Regions from separate parts of the Mangrovibacillus sp. Mu-81 genome, predicted to be linked through region 1. Evidence: riboswitches for the same ligand, from Rfam matches in the RefSeq annotation. Region 1 holds a riboswitch; each other region holds the start of a gene.
The links. Region 1 has a riboswitch for cyclic di-GMP ahead of V6B33_RS04800 (hypothetical protein). Riboswitches for the same ligand answer to the same signal wherever they lie in the genome.

Region 1 (7,663 bases):
GCGGCAACCTTGAAGGCGGCATGGGACCGGCACTTAAAGACGTTGGATCCCGTTTAGACAAAGATCAGATTCTTGAAGTCCTCGAAAATGGTAAAGGTCAAATGCCAAAAGGTCTTGTAAAAGGCGAGGAAGCAGAAGCAGTTGCTGAATGGCTGGCGAATAAAAAATAAGAGTGAATTAGAAGAATCCTGGTGGCAGGATTCTTCTTTTTTATTTGAAAATGAACCCCCACTGTTAATCTACCTGTAATCAACCACCCAATTATGATTATTCCTCTCAAATATCCACACAAATTTCATCCCCTTCTTTAAATCTATATGACAAACAAATTAATCGTTTCAATTTCTTAAAAGAGAGCAGCGGACTCCTTCAAGTAAAGGTTTTAAAGTGAAGACCCATATACCTTTTGCACTTGTTGTTAGTACCTGTTAATAGTTAAAAATAACTAGTTAAAACTCGAATTTTAGGTATTTTTGTCAATAAAAAAGGTAAATATTTCTCAAAATCTGAGTTTTTGCAATGAAACTGTAATAATTTTTTTCCTTAACATCGTAAGAAGTGATGTTATAATATTTTCGTGAGCGAAATTCGAGCAATTTCACCAATTTATGTCTAATTTGGCAGAGGCGGCAGAATTTTAGTCACACTCATAGTTGAAACAGCCAAGAGGGGAACTACATACTACAAATTAGGTGATTAAATAATGATAGAAATGAAAGACGTCTATAAGCAGTATAACAATGGTGTTATGGCTGCAAATGGGTTTAACGTCCACATTAAGCAAGGCGAGTTTGTTTATGTCGTGGGTCCAAGTGGCGCCGGAAAGACTACATTCATCAAGATGATGTACCGCGAAGTGAAACCTTCCAAAGGTGATATCATCGTGAATGGTATAAATCTGGCAAAGATAAAGACTAGCAGAGTACCTCATTTACGCAGGAATATAGGAGTGGTCTTCCAGGATTTCAAACTGCTTCCTTCCCTGACGATCTATGAAAATGTTGCGTTTGCACTCGAAGTAATCGAAGAGCATCCGAAGCAGATCAAGAAGAGAGTCATGGATGTATTGGAACTGGTGGGACTTAAGCATAAAGCAAGGATGCTTCCGAATGAATTATCAGGCGGGGAGCAGCAGCGTGTGTCGATTGCACGTTCAATCGTCAATACACCGAAGCTGGTGATTGCGGACGAGCCTACAGGGAATCTGGATCCCGAAACATCTTGGGATATCATGAACATCCTTGAGGAAATCGCAAACCGCGGCACCACAGTGATCATGGCTACACATAACCGGGAAATCGTAAATACAATCAAGCATCGGGTAATCGCCATCGAGAATGGCCGGATTGTCCGGGACGAACAGCGAGGTGATTACGGTTATGAAGGCTAGGACGTATGCCCGTCACGTTAGGGAAAGTTTCAAGAGCATCGGCCGTAACGGCTGGATGACATTCGCATCAGTCAGTGCAGTAACCGTCACATTATTACTTGTTGGTGTTTTCATCGTTCTGATGCTAAACATGAACAAGGTTGCAACCGATATAGAGAAAGATGTCGAAATCCGCGTACTGATGGAAATCGGCACGAAGCAGGAAGAAGCTAAAGCCGTTGGAGATAAGATAGAGAAGATAAATGGAGTCGAATCCGTCGATTATTCTTCCAAAGAAGAAGAACTCCAGAACCTTGTAAAGGATCTCGGTGACGATTTCAGATTATTTGAGCAGGATAACCCATTATATGATGTATTTATTGTAAAAGCGAAAGATCCCCGTGATACCGGAAAAATTGCTGGACAAATCAACAAGTATGAACATGTCAACGAAGCAATGTACGGTGAAGCGAAGATTGAAAAGTTATTCAATATCCTGGAAATGAGTCGAAACGTCGGACTGGTCCTGATCATCGGACTATTGTTCACGGCAATGTTCCTTATCTCCAATACGATTAAGATAACAATTGTCGCTAGAAGAAGGGAAATCGAGATAATGAAACTCGTGGGTGCAACCAACTGGTTTGTACGTTGGCCGTTCGTCCTGGAAGGACTATGGCTCGGTGTTTTAGGTTCTATTATCCCGATCGCTCTTGTTACAACTGGTTATTACTATGCTTATGGATTTATAAAACCAAAACTTCAAAACCATTTTATCCAGATGCTGGACTTTACCCCATTTATCTATCAGGTAAACGGTTTGATCCTATTAATGGGATGCTTGATCGGGGCTTGGGGAAGCTTCATGTCTGTACGTAAATTCTTAAGAGTATAAAAAATTGATAGGTTGATAGAAGCTGAAAGGAGCATGCCGCTTGAACAAGAAGTATTTTATGTCAATAGCAATCGCAGCAGCATTAACAATCGGGAGTTTGCCAACGTTAGCGAATCCAGCTAGCGCTCACTCCTCAGTAGACGATCTGAAGAAGAAACAGGATGAGGTATCCTCTAAGAAAGATCAAATCAACGGTGAGATCAATGAGAAAAAATCAGAAATCAATGCCAACATCAATAAACAGCAGGATATTAAAGCGAAGATTGCAGAATTTGATGCAAAGATAAGAGACACAGAAAGCAAAATAGCAGAAAAAGCAAAAGAAATTGAACAAACAACAGCTGAAATCGAGAAGCTTAAAGTGGAAATCAAAGAACTGGAAGACAAGATCAAAGAGCGTAATGAACTTTTAAAAGAACGTGCTCGTGCGATTCAGGAAAAAGGCGGCTCAGCAAACTATCTTGACGTGCTTCTTGGTGCGGACAGCTTCGGTGATTTCATCAACCGGATGACTGCAGTCAATACGATCGTCAGTGCAGATAAAAAGATCATGGATGAACAAAAGAGAGACCAGGAAAAGTTAGAGAAAAAGAAAGAAGAAGTAGAAAGCAAACTGGCACAGTTGGAAAATGATAAAGCAAGTCTGGAAACACTGAAGAAAGACCTGAACAGTGAAAAAGCTCAAAAAGCTGAATTGTTCAAGCAGCTTGAAAAACAGCAGGCTTCCCTTGAAAAAGAAAAAGTGAATCTTGAAAAAGAATCAAGTGAATTGGCGAAAATGGAACAGCAAATCGGCGGAGAAATCCAGGCTGAGCAAGCACGCTTAGCAGAACTTGCACGTCAGCGTGAACTTGAGAAGAAGAGACAGGCTGAAGCTGCGGCGGCGGCTGCAAAACAAGCATCCGCTTCAAGCAGCGGCGGTTCTGCATCAGCATCTGCTGCAGTGACCACACCGGTAAGTTCAGGAACTTGGACAAGACCTGCATCAGGTTCAATCACGACCGAATACGGTTGGGATGTGCTAAACGGTGAATCTCGTTATCACTATGGAACAGATATTGCGGCAGGTGGAAGCGTACCGATCGTTGCAGCGGCAGATGGCTATGTCATCAAGAGCCACTACAGCTCAAGCTACGGAAACGTTGTGTACATCACACACTCAATCAATGGTAAAACCTTCACTACAGTCTATGCCCATATGTCTTCTTCATTAGTGGGTACTGGAACGCCTGTAGACAAGGGTCAGCGTATCGGATACATGGGGAACACAGGGTATTCATTCGGTCAGCATTTACACTTCGAACTTCACGCAGGTTCTTGGAATGCATCGAAATCAAACTCTGTAAATCCGCGTCGTTATATCAACTTCTAATAGAATAGTAGTCATATAAAAATCCTGCCATACGTTTATGGCAGGATTTTTTTGGATAAAAGAGTAATAAGTTGAAGTCACTTATGAATTTGTTAAAGTTCTATGCCTATCAAGAATATTCATAAAAGAATACTTCCTGCTCCTTACAAAACATACGTAATAATGTATAATGAAGACAAATGTCGAAAAAGAAAGATTTTTAGCTAAAAAACACTTTTCATTCATATTTGTAATTGGTACTATAGTATTAGTGGAGTCAAACGAACTATATCATTTGAACTATATAACAACCTTCGATAATGGCAAACTAATTGAAAGATTAGGACGCAAAGCCACGGATCTAACGTTTTTTATGAAAAAACTATGACCGCCGGGTTACCGAAAAGGATTGGAACTTAAATGAACGTTGTCGAAAATTGTCAGCTTCATTTATAGCCCGCCATTCTTTTTGGCGGGCTGTTTTATTGGATTAGATTTGACTCAAAGTCATTGATTACGAGTGATTCAGGAAAGGAGACTTGAAGATGGAGCAAGCAAATGAATCTGATGTCAGAAGGCAGTTAAGAAGTTTTTGCAGGAGAAATCGTTCCTCTTTAAAAAAGTACGACTCCTATTCGGCAGAGGAATTAAGCGACATGGTATTGAGCAGGATTGGCTATGAAGAAGTGAAGCGAATCGTGGACGATATCAAGCTGATCGATCGGAGAGGCGGCAACACTGGATTCTATCTGCTCCTTATTTTAGAAGCGTTAAGAGGTTCACAGAAAGCTGATTCAGACAAAAGAGCCATCATATAACAAAAACCGGATGTCTGCTTATATTGACAGCCGGTTTTTTTGTGGTCATGTGGGTATCAAACGTCATGCGGACTTGGAAAGCCACTGTTCGAGATTCTTTTCAGCTGTCCGGATATCCATTGTAATGTTTGTGAGAAACTCAAAATGTTGATCCCGTTGACCGCGGTGCTTTAATAATTGAAAGATAGCAGGCTTTTGATATTTGATCACCGTCATCACTTCCATCATGGGCAAGTATGCCTCTTTAGGCTGAATGCGCAAGAAAGAACGAATAAGCTGGATATATTCTCCTGCATATTTTGGTTCATCTCCCCGCAATTCAAGCAACGCATTCAAACGGCTTATATGACGTTTAATCGTTTGGAGCTCTTCAAATGTCATCCCGATTTCCCCTTTATCCTTTTGTTGGCGGCCCGGCCATCCTAGCGTCACTCTACCATCCGCCTTAGACCCGAAGCTTTGCGTCCTCCCCTTTCAGGAAGTTTGCCTTTTTCAACAGAACCCTGTCAAAAAGAATCCACCTTATCATTATTATCGGCCAGTCCCGTTATACTGTTAACCGTAAATAAAGAGAAAGTAGTAGTTCTATATGCCTGATTATGTGTGCGAGTCATTGTGCTTGATTGGTTCAATGAAAAGGGGCATACTGAAATACATAACAGGGTATCGTGAAGTTTTATAAATGAGAGAAAACCCATGTTAATAAAACGGGGGAATCACAATGAACAACCAATGGTATAACATCGGCGCCTTCACATTTCCAGGCTCGTGGGCAGCAATCACATCCGCCTTCCTCATCACGTTCTTGTTTCTCTTTTTCTGGAATAAGAAAGCAGGCGACTGGTATTCGAACTCCATTTTCATCTTTATACTGACCTGGAAATTGAGTGTCATCGTCGTTGACTTTGGCACCGTGATCAAGCATCCGATCACAATTCTCTATTTTCATGGCGGAGCCGCAGGGTATTGGATGGGAATCGTGGCGGCCTTGGTATATACTTTGATTAAAAAAGAAAATCCATATCATGTATTGACTGCTTGGATCATGACCGCCCTTGTCTATGAAGGTGTGTTCGATCTTCTGCACGGGGCTTACATTGCAGGTAGCTTACAACTGATTTTTAACAGTGTCCTGCTTCTCTTTTTGCTGAAAAAATTGGGCACTGAAGGAAAAAACGTATGGTCGATCCAGCTTCTCACAATTTTTACAATGATCCAATTTCTGATGAATTCCTTCGGAGGATTCCAAATAGATATGACACTACTGACGTACATCATTTTAGCCATCGTCCTGCTATTTTTACTCCGCGGGCGCAATATCATAGTACAGGGAGGAAACACCAGTGAATAAACGTAATTTCGCATTGGCCGTCGTGGCTCTCCTGATCGGAATCTTCCTAGTGAACGTCTTCCAGGATCAGCAGGAAAAAAAAGAAAGGGAAGAAGCGGCACAGCTTGCAGAGGAGTCAATGGACCTGTCGAATGCCGGGAGAGGTCTGGCAAAAGGCGACAGTGCACCGGACTTTGAACTCACGACGCTGGCAGGTGAAAAAGTGAAGCTTTCCGATTACGAAGGTCAAAAAGTGATCCTGAACTTCTGGGCGACATGGTGCCCGCCTTGTAAAGCGGAAATGCCGCATATGCAAAAATACTACGAAAAAAATGCAGACAAAGAAAATGTCGAAATCCTGGCGGTGAACCTGACAAGCATGGACGAAGGAAAAGACGCCGTCCAAGAATTCGTTGACGGCTACGAACTGACCTTCCCAATCCCGCTGGACGAAGACGGTGAAATCGGCGAAGAATACCGCGCCTTCACGATTCCGACCACCTACATGATCGACACTAATGGTCAAATCAGGCATAAAATCGTCGGTCCCATGAACGAAGACATGATGGATGAAATGGTCGAAGGAATGGACTGAGGCGTGAAAGCCCGACCCTCACCCTTGACGTTTAAATGATACTCCACGAGGTATATTAATAGTATGGGAATATTATTGTTGAAGACACTATGATGTGAGAGAAAATGAAGGAGGAGTACTGGATGTTTCATTACACAAAGGAAGTTTCGATGAATGTAAAGGAAGCAGCGGAGAAGGTGGAGGCTGCTCTGAAAGAAGAAAGCTTTGGTGTTCTATGGAATCTGGATCTTGCCGGGAAACTTAAAGACAAAGGCCTGGAATTCGATGAAGAAGTGCTCGTTCTGGAAGTGTGCAATCCCCATGAAGCGAAAAAAGTCCTCGAACAGAGCATGCTGGTTAGCTACTTCCTGCCGTGTAAGGTGACCGTCTACACAGAAAACGGCAAGACGAAAGTGGGCATGGCCAAACCAAGCAAACTGATCGAGCTCGTCGATCATGATGAACTGAAAACGCTCGCGCTCAATATTGAAAATCGCTTGATCGGTTGTTTGGAACGAGTGTAGATGATGGGCGAGGAACCTGCTGTGGAAATTGCGGCAGGTTTTTTGTTTTGAAATTGACATGATTCTATCATTTTTCTCTGTAAGATTAGGATAAATAAGTATTCGGCATGAAATTAAACAGTGAAATTGTACGGCTGAGATTAAGAATTGCGCTGCTTTACAGGATAATTGTGCCACTTTTTCAATAATTGCTCTGGTTACTAGATAATTGCTCCCCTTCCACAATATTTGAGCCGCATATGAATTTATTGCGCCGGATTCCAGATAATTGCGCAACTTGTCGAAAAATCTCCAAGCCTACAACCACATCCTCCAAAAAAATAATCCGACAACCGAAACATTTCTCTTCCTCACAATCTTCTGAATATGATACACTCTTCTAAAGCCAATTGATCTAAGAGGAAGGATGACAATCATGAAGTTCACAACAAAAGTCGTACATAGCCAGTTAAAAGGAACCGGGGATATCCGCAGCAAGACGACCCCGATCTACCAGACTTCCGCTTTTTCATTTCAATCACTGGAAGAGCTTGAAGGTTTCTATGAAGGAAAATCACCTTACCTCTACACGCGGACGGGGAATCCGAACACGGACGAACTAGGTCAGATGGTAGCTGCACTTGAAGGCGCGTCTGCCGGGGTTGCGACATCTTCAGGCTTGTCGGCGATTCTGGCTGCTGTACTTGCGGTTGTGAAATCCGGCGACCACATCGTAGCAGCTGAGGACCTGTATGGAGGCACCTTCCATATGCTGAAGGAAGAGTTGAAGGGGTTCGGAATCACGACAACTTTCGTCGACTTC
Region 2 (7,663 bases), on a different contig from region 1:
GACCCTCTCCTTTCTTATTCTTTGATTATATAGGAGACATAATGAATCACAAAAACTTTTGATCCTCTCATCCAAAAGAGCTTCATCGTTGAGTAAGGGAAGCTCCTTGGTTACTGATATTTACTTAACGCGCATCCCACGCTTTTGTCGGACGGTCAGACGGGTAGCCGTGCTTGTTTCTGTATGCTTTTCTCTCTTCGGTAAAGTCCCACCAGTTCTTACTGCTGTCCGGGTTACGGGCATGGTGTACAACACACCTCAGGGAATCTTCCACGCAAGGGTCCATCCACACTCCGTATTTCTTCTCGAGCGTCAGGGTGAGGTCTTCCCCTTTTTCATTCTTAATCTCTTCATATGAATAGTATTGAAGATCTTCCACTACATTATGGGCCATGTTCGGACCGATTGAGGGGATTCTCTGAAAAATGGCCATCCCGACTAAATAACGCGCTCTCTCGAACGATAGATTCAATCTGTCACTCAATTCTTCAGGAGTAAGCTCATAAAGGTCGCTCAGTTTAATCTTTTCCCGGCGCAATGATTTTCTCTCTTCGTCTGTCAAGGGCAGCTTCGGTCTTGTACCACTCATATCCATTTCCCCCTTCTATCCTTTAAGATTATGCTGCTGAGTAAACTGGAAATCCTCCAATACAGGCTGGTATGTTTTCTTTTTCACCAGCTTGTGCTTTGTTTGGATAGGGGTATTGTCAACCAGTACCCCGACTTTCTGCTGCTGGATCTCCTTCACACCCTGTACGATGAGCTGCATGGCGATGATGGCGAGCATAAACGCAACAAGCGGAGCAACCGCAATCCAATATTTTCCGGTCATCAGTGAATACCTGGCAGAACTGATCAATCCCGCCCATTCGAATGTCCCCGATTTTGGCGGGTCAGGCATGTCGCCCCCGGTGATGATGGTTCCGCCCAGGAACAGATGGAATAATCCCATATGCACCAGTATAAGAAGGGTCTGAATGAATTGATTGCCGAATATAATGAATAATCTCGGTGCAAGATGAGGGAAGAGATGCGTCCAGAGTAAGTGCTTGTTACTGCCTCCAAGCAATTTCGCCGACAGCACAAAATCTTTCCTTCCTATCAGTTTCAGTTCATTCCCGATTAATACGGTCGTTAATGGCAAGACGAGGATAGTGAGTATGATGGCTTCATACATAAGACGCTCAAACATTGAATTATCCCATCCGAGCACTGGCAATCCCCATAAAACAGGTCTCAGCAATAAGTAAGCAATCAGGCTTAAAGGGAGGAAATGAATGGAGTCGACCATCCGATTGAGCCAATTCTTCTTGTTTTCTTTCAAGTAAAAGTGATAGACAACCCCTAAATAAAATCCTCCGACCACCCGTAATAAAGCGACAACCAGTGCAAATACTAATGTATACTTTGCACCGACAATCAACTGATCCAGAATGCTGTATCCATAAATATCCGAACCAAGGATCATTTCACCAAACGGCTTATGAGGAGGAGCAGAAATGATCCTTCCCTCTTCGTTTTGCATAAATTGAATGAATTTGATCGGCTTTTCTTTTAATATTGAATGACCAAAACTATATAGAATCATAATGATAAGCGCACTGCAGCCTACAGCAAACTTAGGGTTGTGCATATGCTGCCACCACAACCTTCTTAGCGTACCGAGCCACCCCCAGATCTTCCATTCAGTCCATTTCTTCTTATCTTTCTTATACTTCGTTTCATCTTCCATGCTTCCACCATTTACCCAAAGGTAGACCCCTTGATATAGAACAAAGAACGGGGTGAAAATAAGCATAAGGGAAATGGCAATCACCATCGGTCTGAAATCCTGGACAATGTAATATGTAATTCCTCTCATATTGAAGATTGTTTCAATCACAAACAAACTTGATAGCATTCCCCAGATAATGATTTTTCCGTGGTAGAAAAAGCTCGGTGATATGTTTTTCAGAACATGGGAGAACAAGATTCTCCCTTTGGACATCCCTTTACTCTGTGCAAATTCAATATGCGGTTTGATCAGTTCTTCCTCTGTAATCAATAATAGGATACGAAAGAATGAAATCATGGGAATGACCGAGAGTGTAATCATGGGGGCCAAATAGATTTTTTCCTCTCCCAATTCTGTAAATTGCATCAGCTCAAACCCGAATTTCTGAAAGATATATACGATAAGCAACTGGAGCAAGAAAGCAAACAACAGATCAGGAACTGTTTCCAGCATGTTCAGGAGCTTCTTAAGTGACGATGACAGCCAGCGGGGGAGAAATACTGTGATGACGGTTAACACAAATGCCAATAGAAGTCCTATTGCCAAGGCACCGCCTAATACCTGCAAGGAATACAGATACGGCTCCCAGAGCATCTCCATGAAATGTACAGTATATCCTTTATAAGAATAACTCCAGCTGTCTATATCCATAAATGCATAGATGAATCGGATGATTTCCTCGAAGTACCCGATAAAGTTATACAGCCCTCTCTCCCTGACAGCTTGAGGAGCTACGCTTATCGCCATGATTCCGAGAAGACCGAGAATGTAATAGAAAACCAATTTCATCGGAAACCTCATATACTTCATCTTCATTCCCCTTTTTTCTTTTTTCTACAGTCTAATCCATTTTTTGAATTATTTCAATTTTATTTCAATTATAACAATTCCTTACAAATGTTTGCCGCTATCCAATCATTCAGCTTTTTCAGTAAAAAGGAGACCGGGTTTTCAGTCCATCTATAACTGAAAATCCGGTCTTCTCCATCGTTAAGCAAGAAGCTGCTTACTGGGCCTTCCCAAGTAGTACCCCTGTCCAAGAGTGATTCCCAGCTCTTTGGCCACCAGCATATCTTCCTCCTGTTCAATGCCTTCCAATATGATCAGGGTATCGTTTCCATAAAATTGATTAAAGAAAGAGAGGAACCGCTGCTTCCTTTCACTTTCAGCCAGGTTTTTCGCAAAGTACCGATCGAGCTTGATAATATCAGGTTCAAATTCTATGGATTTTTTGATGGATGCTGTACCTTGACCGAAGTCATCAATCGCGTATAAAACGTCATAGTGCCTTAGGCTTTTCAATGTTTTCGCTAATAATGGGTTCTGCCAGAGCTCGTCCGGGGTGGACTCATTCAGCTCAAGAACAAGCCTCCCCCGCAGAGTGGGAAATGCGTCCATAAGATAATCAAAATACTTGTGAAAACTGGGATGTAAGATCGTTGTGACATACACATTCACGAACAGCTTCCCAATCTGATTTCGATTATGGAAGAATCCCTCGATTGCTTTGGAAATGGAGAGGGTATCCAGTTTATATAATATATTTGCCTTTATTGCAGACTGAAAAAGCTTTTCGGGATTCATCTTATGCGTATTCCGAAGCAGCGCTTCATATCCGTAAAGCGATTGAGTCTGTTCAATTGTGTATAAAGGCTGGTAATCATGATAGATAAAGTCATCTTGGAAAATCGAAAATATATTCATATAACCCCTGTACTCTCTTTATGGTAGGTTTTTGGAACGGTATAAGAAAAAAGACCACATGAAAGAACGAGGATACGTCCGTATGTGGTCGGTTGCGCTACTAGCTCCCCTGAATGTAAGCGCCCATCTATCATGTCAGGTTCACAGCTCCCAATGCGAAATTTATCATGTTATGTAGAATTAGGTTGCATTAAGTAAAATATACCATAAAACTAGTCCATTTGGTGTGTTTTTTCTTTATTTTTTAGAAAATTTAAAATACACAGTCTCACCTGGAGATATACGGGCTGCCCTTGACCCAGAAACGGTACGGATAATCCCTAGCTTCTCCCGTATTATCAATGCCGATTCTCTTGCCGCAAGCAATCTCATCTGGAGTATATCCCTCTGCGATGATAAGCGGAGGTTCTGTATAAAAACTTCCATAGTCCTCCATGGTGATTCCTAAGGCTTTCGTCAGTTTACCCGGGCCGCTCGTCCAATTTTTCATCGGCTGCCCTTTCCTTCGCTGCTCCATTAAACCAAGTCCCTCCAACGGTTCAACGGCACGTATCAGAATTGCATTCGGCACCCCGGGCGCTGCAGCTACGACATTGACGAGGCAGTGGGTATGCATGACATACGTATAAACACGGCCGGCTTCATGAAACATGATTTCCGTCCGTTTCGTACGACGGTTACCGAAGCTGTGGGCTGCCCTGTCTTCAGGTCCGAGATAAGCTTCTGTTTCAACAATGTAGCCTGAAGCGGTCCCTTCCTCTGTTTCTTTTACCAGCACACAGCCTAAAAGTGACTGGGAGAGTTCTAACGTCGGCTGATTGTAGAAAGAAAGAGGCAATGGTGTATAGTTCATCGTTTCACATCCTTTCCTTGTATCCTATCCTTATACTTCCACAATGCTTTCAGGAGAAAACAATATTTTTTCCATTATGTCTTTAACCCGGTCAGCACCTCCAACGGAATGGCTTCCACTCTCCTGCCACTTCTTCCTGACGTCGTTTCTGCCTTCGCCAGGGCATTCCATATTGCTTCCTCGACACAATCGACTGCCATTTCGAATAGCGTGGAGATCATCTCCCCATCTTCTTTAATGAACGAGTATGTCATCGTATTTTCTTCAGAAGGTTGATGTGGAATCTTGTGGGCAGTAGAAAAAGCAAGGACGATATCACCGCTTCCGTGCGCTGCATAAGAGCCGGTTCTGGAAAGACCGAATGACGCCCGTTTCGCCAGCCTCTTGAGCTGCCTTTCGTTCATAGGGGCATCCGTGGCCAAAATAATCATGATCGATCCATCCGGGATTTCCCGTTCTTCTTCCTTCTCAACAGGGAAGCGCAGGTCAGACCGACGTCCGAAATTCGTCACTACAAGGGCACCGACTGAGTAATGCTCATCATTAAATTTGTGTTTCCTGGAACTAGTACCGATACCACCCTTGTATCCTAAACAGAGCATCCCGGTCCCGGCACCGACGCACCCCTCTTCAATGAATTCTGAGTGAGCATGCAGAATGGCTTTCACGGCATCATTCGGGGCTACATGAAGTCCCCTGATGTCATTCAGATACCCGTCATTGCATTCCCCCACGAATACATTGACCGTTCCTGCCGTGTCGCCGATCTCCGGGTTTTCCTCCATCATATATTGAATCGTTCCCCTCATGACATCTCCGACAGAAAGGGTATTTGTAAGCATGACCGGACTTTCAAGCACACCCAATTCCTCGATTTGAATGGTTCCCGCCGTCTTGCCGAATCCGTTGATGATATGGGTGGCTGCGAAGACTTTTTCTCTGAAGACATTACCTTCATGAGGCAAAATAGCTGTCACACCCGTGCGTACAGCTTTCCCATCTCTATCCTGATAAAGTGTTTGATGCCCCACTTTGACACCTTCTATATCGGTAATGCTATTAGCTGGCCCCGCAGGATAAGAACCGATCTTCACTCCAAGGTCACGCAGTCTTTTTCTCTCCATGAAACTGGACACTCCTTTATAATCTACTCCTTTTATTATTCGGTTTTAAATGGGGTATTACCTTTTTCTCTTTATTATTCGGTGCCTGGCTCGATCCAGCCTTTGAGCCAGGCACCATTTTTTAACACATAAATTAACCACATCGTTCCATAGCCTGGCACTTGCACTCCCACATATTTCTCAGAATATCGCACTTGGAAGGTGCAAATATTAATAACTGTGGCAGCAATCCATAGCCATTCAGCCCGTGATAATAAATCATATGGAGGAAAGCAATTTGAAAAAACATCTTAGATTGATAAGCATATGTGCGATGGTCCCTTTGATGCTTTTAACAGCATGTAACAATAATGACGGCAATGAGAACCTTACAGGGACGCGAGACGTCAACTATGACCCTGTAAGCTACGGCAACGCAGATTATCCCAACGGAAATTCAGATCGCGGCAGAGCGGCGGATATGGGCGGTGCTAATGTAAATGACGGCAACCAGAATGCCCTTCACCGGTTCATGGCGCCGATTGATCCCAATGGAGAATTACGTGAGTTCACACATTTAGATCCTGGAGAAGATTTCAATCAGAACGGGGAAAAGAAAGCTCAACAGCCAAATAATGGACAGCCTGAGCCCCCGGCAAAACAGCCCCAGAAAAAAGCTCAAACCCCAGATGCAAGCGGTTTTGTGAAACAAGTCGTTGATTTAACCAACCAGGAACGCAAAAAGAATGGATTGGGTGCACTTAAGACAGACGGTGAATTATCAAATGTTGCTGAAATGAAATCAGAGGATATGAAAGATAAGGATTATTTTTCCCATACCTCACCGACTTACGGCTCTCCATTTGAGATGATGCAAAACTTCGGAGTTGATTATTCTTCTGCTGCAGAAAACATAGCTGTCGGGCAAGAATCTCCACAATCAGTTGTAAATGCCTGGATGAACAGCCCAGGTCACCGCAAAAACATTCTAAACGGCCAACTAACACATATCGGAGTTGGAATCGCTAAAGACAACAGCCAGGGTATTTACTGGACCCAAATGTTCATATCAAAATAATAGAAGCAAAAAGAAGGGCTGATTGCAATCGGTCCTTCTTTTTGCTTCTACTTACTTTTTTCAAATTAAGGTCCATTACTCACCGTCCTGTACGTCTTAAGACCGAGTAGAAATTAATTCTGTGGCGTCATTGTTGTGAAAGACGGCATCCATTACAATAAACTTATGATTTGGAAATACAAACCAAAGCGAGGGATTGGGATGAAGAATATTTTTGCCGTGATTATTGCATTGTTGGCTTTAGGTGCACTCTACATCATTTTAAATGATCAAACTTCACTGTTCGCGAAAGAAAATACATCAGGAGATTCCGTCAAGGTTACAAATGAGATCGATCGAATTGAACTGTTTCTCGAAAGCGGCGAGACGGAAATCATTCCGACTGATGATAATGAAGTAAAAGTTGAAATTGACGGTAAAGGAAAACTTACTTTGAAAGAAAAAGGAGATACAATCGAAGTTGTAGTGAAACATAAGTGGTATCAATGGATTGCCTTCAATCGCAAATCCGATGTCACCGTTTATCTTCCAAAAAAGTACGACCGTAATATGACAATTGAGCTCGGATCGGGAGAAGCTGTATTTAACGGCGGCTCTCAATCGAAACCCATGCAATTGGATGAACTGACGGTTAAGATGGGTTCTGGTGATTTGGAGCTTGCTCACTTCGATACAAATGTATTCCGTCATCATGGTTCTTCAGGAGATTTCACCCTTAATCATGTGAAGACAAAAGACGGGAAAGTCGAACTCAGTTCGGGAGATGTGGAAATTTCAAACTACGAAGGTCCGCTTAGCGGAGACGTTTCTTCAGGAGATCTATCTGTCATGATGCAGAAGATGGCAGGAGACATCGACCTTGATGTCAGCTCGGGTGAAGTCAATCTCGACCTCCCGGATGATGCAGGCTTCACACTGGATGGACGTGTGAGCAGCGGGGACGTCTCAACCAACTTTTCATTAACAGATAGGAAAGAAGACGATGGGGACCTCAGCGGAAAGGCAGGTTCAGGGGAATATCAAGTGAAAGCTTCTGTATCAAGCGGGAGTGTGGATATATACTAATGAAAAAGTGACAAACCTTTTGTATTGAGGTTTGTCACTTTTTTCATATTACCCTTTATGATGAAATGGACATTTCCCTTTAATCG
Region 3 (7,663 bases), 360 kb from region 1:
GTGGAAGTATGTTTCGTGGTTTTTATACAGTAGCATCCGGAATGATCGCGCAGCAGCGCAAAACAGAAATGTTGACCAATAATATGGCGAACGCGAATACTCCTGGTTATAAAGCTGACCAGGCTTCGATGCGGGCGTTTCCAGAGATGCTTTTGGAGAGGCTGGATTCGGCACAGGTTCCGACAGAGAGAAAGCTTTCTCTTCCTTTTAATCAAACGGTCGGTACGTTGAATACCGGCGTATATATGCAGGAGACGGTTCCGAAGTTTTTGCAGGGGGACATTCGGGAAACAGGACGCAAAGCTGACATTGCACTCGTGAATGGAAATATGCCGGCTGATGAAGAATCCGGCATGCCGGGATCAGTATTTCTCACGGTGGAAGGCGCAGACGGCCCGAGATATACCCGTAACGGGAATTTGACCGTGAACGGAAATGGCTTTTTGACCACAAACAGCGGACACTATGTATTGAATGAAAATGGCGGACGGATCCAGTTGGAAACCGATGATTTCAAGGTTGGCGAAACCGGAGAAATTCTCGTTGATGACACGGCGGTTGCCCGGCTGGCAATCGGATTTTCTGAAAACCCGAACACGATGATCAAGCAGGGTGACGGTTTATTTGCAACAGATGGCAATGTGCCGCTGCAAAATGCTTATGAAGCTGACGGTGTTGTTTTTTCAACAAAGCAAGGGTATCTTGAGCGTTCGAATGTGGATGCTTCCCGCACGATGACCGATATGATGACGGCTTACCGTGCCTTTGAAGCCAACCAGAAAGTACTTCAAGCTTACGACCGAAGCATGGAAAAAGCAGCGAATGAGATCGGACGGGTGAATTGATAAGCAACAGTTCTTTTCAATTAAATGTTGAGTTAGAAATTCACAGAGAAATACCTTATAATAAAGGGGAATTGACATGAACCGGACAATGATCACAGCGACGAATACGCTGGGCCAATTGCAAAGACAAATGGATATGATCGGTCAAAACCTGTCGAATGCGGAAACGACCGGCTTCAAGCGGAGAGAAGCGTCTTTCGCAGAGTTAATGGTGCAGAATGTACGCAATCAGGAGCGGACCGGTATGGAGACCGGCAGGCTGACCCCGCTTGGAATCAGATTGGGAACGGGAGCCAAGCTGTCCCAGGCTCAGTTGATCCTGTCCCAGGGATCCCTGAAGCCGACAGGACGTTCATTGGACTTCGCAATGACAAGCGACAGGCAGTTCTTTAAGGTGCTTGCACAGGACGGCGAAACGAACGCTGTCCGCTACACGAGGGACGGTGCGTTCTTTGCCAGTCCGATGGGGAACGGTGAATCGATGCTTGTGAATGGAAGCGGCTTCCCCGTCCTGGATGAGAATGATAATTTCATCACATTTTCAGAAGAAGCCTCTAATTTTGAATTGGGGGATAATGGAGTGCTCACGATCAACGGTGCGAATGGTGAAGCGGAACAAGTGAATCTAGGAATAGTTTCCATTGAAAAACCACAATTCTTAAGTCAATATGGAAGTAACCTAGTAGGTCTTCCCGAGAATTTGGATGAATTGGGAGTCGGAGCGGATGAAGTGCTGACCAATGTGACCGGCGGTGCCAGAACCGGCATTTCCATGGTACAGAATTCTCTTGAAGCCTCTAACGTCGATATTGGAAAAGAAATGACAGATATGCTGAATGTTCAACGATCCTATCAGTTCCAGGCGCGTTCAATCTCGCTTGCGGACCAGATGATGGGCCTCGTGAATGGTATACGGTAAAAGGAGTAGTAAGCGATGAGTGAAAAAGAACTGGTACAAGAAGCGAAAACAAGAGAAACAGTCAAAGCCGAGAAAAAGGTAAACCAGAAAAATGAAGCCAACCAGCAGCGCTGGGTGCGCGTCCGGATGCTTCCGATCTGGCTCCGGATCCTTCTCGTCATTCTCCTTCTTGCTGCCAGTCTTATACTGGGGGCTATGGTCGGCTACGGCGTCATTGGAGACGGCAATCCGACTGATGTATTCAAAAAAGAAACCTGGCAGCACATCATCGACATCGTCGTGAAAAAATAAACTGTAAAGGCCCGTCCTGAAGTGTGTTCACGCACTCCGTGGCGGGCCTTTGTCAGCTATTCCATTCTCCAGTCGAATTATGTACAATGGAGAAAGGTTAGATATTACAGGAGGTACATAATCAATGCTTGATATTAACGAAATCAAAGACATCATTCCACATCGCTATCCGTTCTTGCTGGTGGACCGAATCCTGGAAGTAGAAGAAGGCAAGAAAGCGATCGGTATCAAAAATGTAACGGCAAACGAAGAATTCTTTAACGGACACTTCCCTGATTATCCTGTCATGCCCGGCGTTCTCATCGTAGAGGCGCTTGCGCAGGTCGGTGCAGTGGCCATGCTGAAGAAAGAAGAGAACCGCGGGCGTCTGGCATTCTTTACCGGCATCGATAAATGCCGGTTCAAGCGTCAGGTGAAGCCTGGTGACCAGCTGAGACTGGAAGTGGAGATGATCCGTTTCAAAGGTCCGATCGGTAAAGGAAAAGGCGTCGCGACGGTTGATGGTGAAGTAGTGTGTGAACTGGAAATGATGTTTGCACTTGGGGAGAAGGAAGAATAAGGTTTTTTTGATAATCGGTTCTGCGGTGACTTTTTGGTTGCTGCGGGGCTTTTTTTGTTTTTGGGAAGGTTGTGCCTGGTGTTTAGAAATACTTGAATTTGAGCCAGGCCACAGATCAGTTCAAATGAGCAGGCTCATACTACATACCACGGACACACATACTACCCTCTCACCAAAAATCAATCCAACCCAATCCAAAAAAACTCAAAAATCCATGCAACTAAATTAATTTTAAGGGAAAGCTAACCACGAAAGACCACTAATAGCGGTCTTACATCAACAATCTAATAGGTGAAAGGAGTCATACATCATGAGTAAAAAGTTAGTATCGATCCTTAGTGGATCAGCATTGGCAGCGATGCTTCTTGTGGGGTGTAACATGAACGATCAGGAGCCGCCTCCGGAGGATGATGCACCAGTTGAAGAAGAAATGCCTGAAGATAATCAGGATGAAAATGACAACATGAATCCGGAACAAGATCAGAACCAGCAAAATGACAAAGACGCAGGACAAGATCAGAACACGCCTGAAGAAGATGCAGTGGAAGATGACCTCGATATGAAGGATGAGGATAATAAGGACCAGTAAGAAATTAGCGTAGAGGCTTATTGCTTCTACGCTTAATTCATTTTGCGGGCGTTGATTATGTATCGTTCTTCGGTGCTTGAGAGGTATTCAAAGGGGTAGCAAGTGGAAAGTGTCAAAATTTCATCAGGGGCCGTGGTCTTCAGGACAGATAGATCGGTTTCTTCTACAATAAATGTTTCAAACACTTCATACTGATGAAAACCGGATTTTAATTGAACCTCAAGTATATCCCCTCTTTCAATTTCCCCCATGCGTTTAAATACAGTATCTCTGTGTCCGGCTAAAAAAATGCGGTCTTTTTGACCGGGCAGTTTGGTATCTGAATAGTGACCAACCCCTTTTTCCAATTCTGCTCCGTCCGTCCCTTCAATAATCGGCAGTTCTTTATTTAGTTTGGGTATATTGAGGATTCCCACTACATCACCTTGCGAAAAGGAATAGGAAATACTTTCTGATGTTTCTTCCTCGTTTCCGGAAGCTTTCACAATATTTTGTGCGTCTTGCAATGCTTTCTTTTCTTGTACCTTTTGATCTGTCAAATGATATCCGGAATATCCAAGTAAGGACCCGCCGCCGACCAGTAAGACAATACTCAAGAACTTAATAAAATTGATCTTCACATGCGCTGCTCCCTTTTAAATTGGATGAAATGAATGTATTCGAGAAACTCTTGTTTAGTCAGTCCCTGTTCAATCGCTTTATTAACTAACTGGAGCCATTCTTCATCAATCGTAAATCCTTCTGATTTACATTCAAGTAATTGACTGAGTGAGATATTCAACGTATCTGCCAGTTTCTGAAGGACCTGGATGCTTGGGTTTTTTTGCAATCCTCTTTCTATGGAACTTATATAAGACTTGGAGATTCCTGCAAGATTAGACAGTTCATTGATGGTCATCCCCCTTTCATCGCGATAATGTTTCAATACTTCACCTACCAAATAACTCAGTCCCTTCACAGTATTGGTAATTTCATTATATAGAACAAATAGTATTTTATAAAAAACGTAAACGTGAGTAATGCAGAGTTTTTTCGATATAAAGAACGAAAATGCATGAGTTTGCCTGTTATTTAAAGAAATTTCCCACTTTTAAAAAAATATCGAGTCTAATATACTGAAGTTAACAGTTCTTTAAAACGAACATAAGACATAAGACAGGAGATAAGCTGAAATTCTAACTAAAGGAGATCGTTAAATGAAGAAATATAATAAAATCTTTTGCATTCTTATCATTTCAATGTTTATGTTTTCTCCTGATACTTATCAAGCAGAAGAGAATAGCAAAGAACAAAAGGAAGTAGATATATCGATTAGTCCATCTCCGGTTTTGTTCCATCTTACGAATGTTAAACCGGGAGATAAAATATCCAGGGAAATCACCATATCAAATAAAGGGAAACAGGATTTTCGTTATCTATTTTCTAACACATTTTTAAAGGGATCAGAGAAATTTTATAATGAATTAATTCTGGAAATCAGTGATGGAAAAGCAATCCTGGCAGAGGGGAAGGTAAAGGATTTTAAAAAGCTGGATCTCCGGGCTTTAGAAAGCAGCTCATCAGAAACACTGCAAATTTCAATCGAAATTCCATATGAACTGGGGAATGAATTTCAGGGTCTCTCAACCGAATTTCAGTTCAATTTCCTTGTGGAAGGCTCGAATGGTGCAGTAACTCCAGTTGATAATGGTGGGGGTATCCTGCCTGATACAGGGACGGATTATTATAAGTTTTTATTGATGGGAATGGTTCTATTTATCAGCGGGTTCAGCTTATACATGGTTACAGGTAGAAAATTTGCATCAAAGAAAATTAAACTACCACAATTTCCACTCAAAGAAAGGAAAGAGGCATAAATGTATAAAAAAATATGCACCCGCTGTACAAGAGCATCATTCAGCAGTTCGGAAAGCGGAAAATGGAGTTGTCCATCCTGTGGATATGATTTGACGGAGCATTCTTTTTACGACTCCAACACTTTCCAGAATATTAATGATAAAGTCCTTCCATTAAAGAAGAAATTGGAAGCATATCGCAATCAAAAAAATGAAAAGCTTTCGTAATGTTTCGACATAAGACCTTCCATTTTTTTCTATTATCCAACCAATAACAAGAAATTCCCTAAACTTTTGTCAATAAACATCTAATCATGTTGGAAAAATGTTTAAAATTAATTATTAGAAAAGACAAAAAACAACAGTTTGAGCCGTTTTTTATTAGTATAATGAGTTTAGTTCAAAGGGGCTAGTCAGACAAAGGCAAACCTATTGAAAGGTAGGGACGCAAAGTCACAGATCTAAGGTAAGAAAATGAGTGCAGTTTGATAGTGGTTTACATAAGAAAGTACTCATCAGGCGACTAGGATGGCTGGATTGCCTGAAATACATACTTGTATTTTGGGAGGAATGGAATTGGAGAAGCGTGAACTGGATTTAGAATGGATCGAACTAGTCAAACAAGCACTGGATGCGGGAATTTCAAAAAAAGAAATTAGAGAGTATCTGCAAAGCCATAAAAAAATGGAAGCGACTGGATACAAAATCGTATAAATAGAAAAAGTCTTGCAATCCACTTGCAAGACTTTATTTATTACCTAGTTTCCATTTATTGAATTCGATAAACTCGCGGAATTGTTCCTTTGTTATCCCTGAATCCGACGCTTCTTCAGCGATCTTAATCCACTCGCGATCGACTGGATTATCCCCGGAATCATCATGCAATAATGCGTCCATCGGAATGCCTAAAGCGGCAGAAACCTTTTCCAGGAATTGTATGGATGGGTTTTGCTGGATGTTTCGTTCAATGGAGCTCAGATATGACTTGGCAACCCCGGCTTTTTCTGCCAGCTCTGTCATTGACATTCTTTTTTCCTGCCTATATCGTTTCACTCGTGCTCCGATCATAGTGGACACCTGCCTATAAAATCGTTTCGATAATCTTATTATATCAAACCGTCAACATCTGCTCTATAAGAAGTTTACATATTGTCGCAAAATTAGACACTCGGTTTTGAGGTAGCCGGTATGCGAGGCTTAGACACCATCTTTTCTCGGAATTCTTTCACCAGTTCATCACCGGAATATCCCTTTTGAACCAAGTCGTCCAATAGAAGTTCTGCATATTCGTTACGCTGCTTCTTTAATTTTCCTTCAAATAAAATACTCATCTGGTCATTTATCTTTTTGATGCCGCGGATGGATGTCAAGAACGCGGCAGGGTCATTGGCTTTGTTCGAGATAACGACCTGGATTTCCAAATCATCCTTCTGCTGCTGGACCTTTTGGAAAAACTCGAGGTGCTTCTGGGACATATACGTTTCCACAAGCCAAGTGCTGTTTCCATCCTCTTTATTGATGATCAGACCGTCCTCAATGTCGAAATCATGGAGTTCCTCTTTATCCACTACCTGGAGTGAAATCACTTTAAAGGTTTTCATGAACGAACATCTCCCATAAAAGGTTATAGTGAAAGGCAGTACCCAAAAAGATTGTAGCTCTTCGTTCGTGTTGCAGGTCCGTGTGCACTTGCTGATTACGGGTAAAAAAATCGTAAAAAGCCTAGTTAAAAAAATTATATCACAGAGGGAATGGAATCCCTAATATGTAATTGTGTTAAAAAAGTCCAATTTCTGATATTTGGCCTTTTTTGGGTTTAAAAATGGGAAATCTCCCTAGGGCAATTTGTCGAATTGAAGGGTGATCAGGCTTCGGATTCGATAAATCTACAATTTTACAAGCTTGAAAGAGGGAGTGTAAGATGAAAACATTCCAAAGAGAAAGGAGTGTTGAATGAAGGTGATCAATCAAGTAACCCTGGTGGGCAGACTCACCAAGGATCCTGAAGCGAGGAAAACGGCGGAAGGAAGGTCGGTCCTCAATGTGACAGTTGCCGTGAACCGCCAGTTCAAAAACCAGCAAGGTCAAGTGGATGCGGATTTCGTCCTGTGCAAGCTATGGAACAAGGCTGCCGATAATACCGAGAAATATTGCCGCAAAGGCTCGGTCGTCGGGATTACGGGCCGGATTCAGACCCGCAATTATGAAAATGATCAAGGCAAGCGAATCTATGTCACCGAAGTCGTCGCCGAATTGATCAGATTCCTTGATCCGAAGCCGCAGTCTGAAAAAGATCCGGCCCCGGAAAAAGAACCAGTCGAGCTGCCATTCTAAAAGGAAAGGAGGGGAACACGTGGCAACCCTGCAAACGCTGGAACAGCGAATCGACCGATTGGAAAAATTGAATGAAGAACTGATCAAAAAAGTAGCAAGGGCAAACGTCGAGAATTTCTACCTGTCACAACGGGTCACGGCACTTGAACAAGGCTATGATTATCCGAAAGCCGTCCTGCAAACCACATCTTAAGGAATCCTTCGCATAATAGCTCCACCTTAGAACTCTTCAGAACGCATATCCAATTACAAATATAATTTCTGTCCAACCTATTCGTATTTGTCTCAAGT

Region 2: it holds a riboswitch for cyclic di-GMP, as region 1 does, so the genes downstream of both, V6B33_RS19310 (EAL domain-containing protein) here and V6B33_RS04800 (hypothetical protein) in region 1, are expected to answer to the same signal.
Region 3: it holds a riboswitch for cyclic di-GMP, as region 1 does, so the genes downstream of both, V6B33_RS06375 (anti-repressor SinI family protein) here and V6B33_RS04800 (hypothetical protein) in region 1, are expected to answer to the same signal.

What each region holds. Positions count from the first base shown of each region.
Region 1 is NZ_JBAJHU010000002.1:214,930-222,592, reverse strand. Features, by position in the region: gene cccB (cytochrome c551) at 1-170, shown strand, start outside; gene ftsE (cell division ATP-binding protein FtsE) at 704-1,390, shown strand; gene ftsX (permease-like cell division protein FtsX) at 1,380-2,264, shown strand; gene V6B33_RS04805 (murein hydrolase activator EnvC family protein) at 2,305-3,636, shown strand; cyclic di-GMP riboswitch class I at 3,928-4,019, shown strand; gene V6B33_RS04800 (hypothetical protein) at 4,161-4,433, shown strand; gene V6B33_RS04795 (hypothetical protein) at 4,497-4,865, opposite strand; cyclic di-GMP riboswitch class I at 4,838-4,931, opposite strand; gene V6B33_RS04790 (hypothetical protein) at 5,155-5,784, shown strand; gene V6B33_RS04785 (peroxiredoxin family protein) at 5,777-6,358, shown strand; gene V6B33_RS04780 (DUF302 domain-containing protein) at 6,481-6,861, shown strand; gene V6B33_RS04775 (trans-sulfuration enzyme family protein) at 7,277-7,663, shown strand, end outside.
Region 2 is NZ_JBAJHU010000013.1:50,306-57,968, forward strand. Features, by position in the region: gene V6B33_RS19300 (helix-hairpin-helix domain-containing protein) at 125-589, opposite strand; gene V6B33_RS19305 (ABC transporter permease subunit) at 605-2,563, opposite strand; gene V6B33_RS19310 (EAL domain-containing protein) at 2,765-3,478, opposite strand; cyclic di-GMP riboswitch class II at 3,556-3,638, opposite strand; gene V6B33_RS19315 (DNA-3-methyladenine glycosylase) at 3,747-4,331, opposite strand; gene V6B33_RS19320 (DmpA family aminopeptidase) at 4,406-5,455, opposite strand; gene V6B33_RS19325 (CAP domain-containing protein) at 5,733-6,512, shown strand; gene liaG (LiaG family protein) at 6,714-7,577, shown strand; gene V6B33_RS19335 (YqcI/YcgG family protein) at 7,626-7,663, opposite strand, start outside.
Region 3 is NZ_JBAJHU010000002.1:572,749-580,411, reverse strand. Features, by position in the region: gene V6B33_RS06415 (flagellar hook-basal body protein) at 9-845, shown strand; gene V6B33_RS06410 (flagellar hook-basal body protein) at 922-1,764, shown strand; gene V6B33_RS06405 (DNA-directed RNA polymerase subunit beta) at 1,780-2,055, shown strand; gene fabZ (3-hydroxyacyl-ACP dehydratase FabZ) at 2,180-2,614, shown strand; gene V6B33_RS06395 (hypothetical protein) at 2,925-3,203, shown strand; gene V6B33_RS06390 (class D sortase) at 3,236-3,823, opposite strand; gene V6B33_RS06385 (helix-turn-helix domain-containing protein) at 3,820-4,128, opposite strand; gene V6B33_RS06380 (TasA family protein) at 4,400-5,059, shown strand; cyclic di-GMP riboswitch class I at 5,451-5,583, shown strand; gene V6B33_RS06375 (anti-repressor SinI family protein) at 5,609-5,752, shown strand; gene V6B33_RS06370 (helix-turn-helix domain-containing protein) at 5,786-6,106, opposite strand; gene V6B33_RS06365 (YwpF-like family protein) at 6,199-6,639, opposite strand; gene V6B33_RS06360 (single-stranded DNA-binding protein) at 6,998-7,372, shown strand; gene V6B33_RS06355 (hypothetical protein) at 7,392-7,565, shown strand.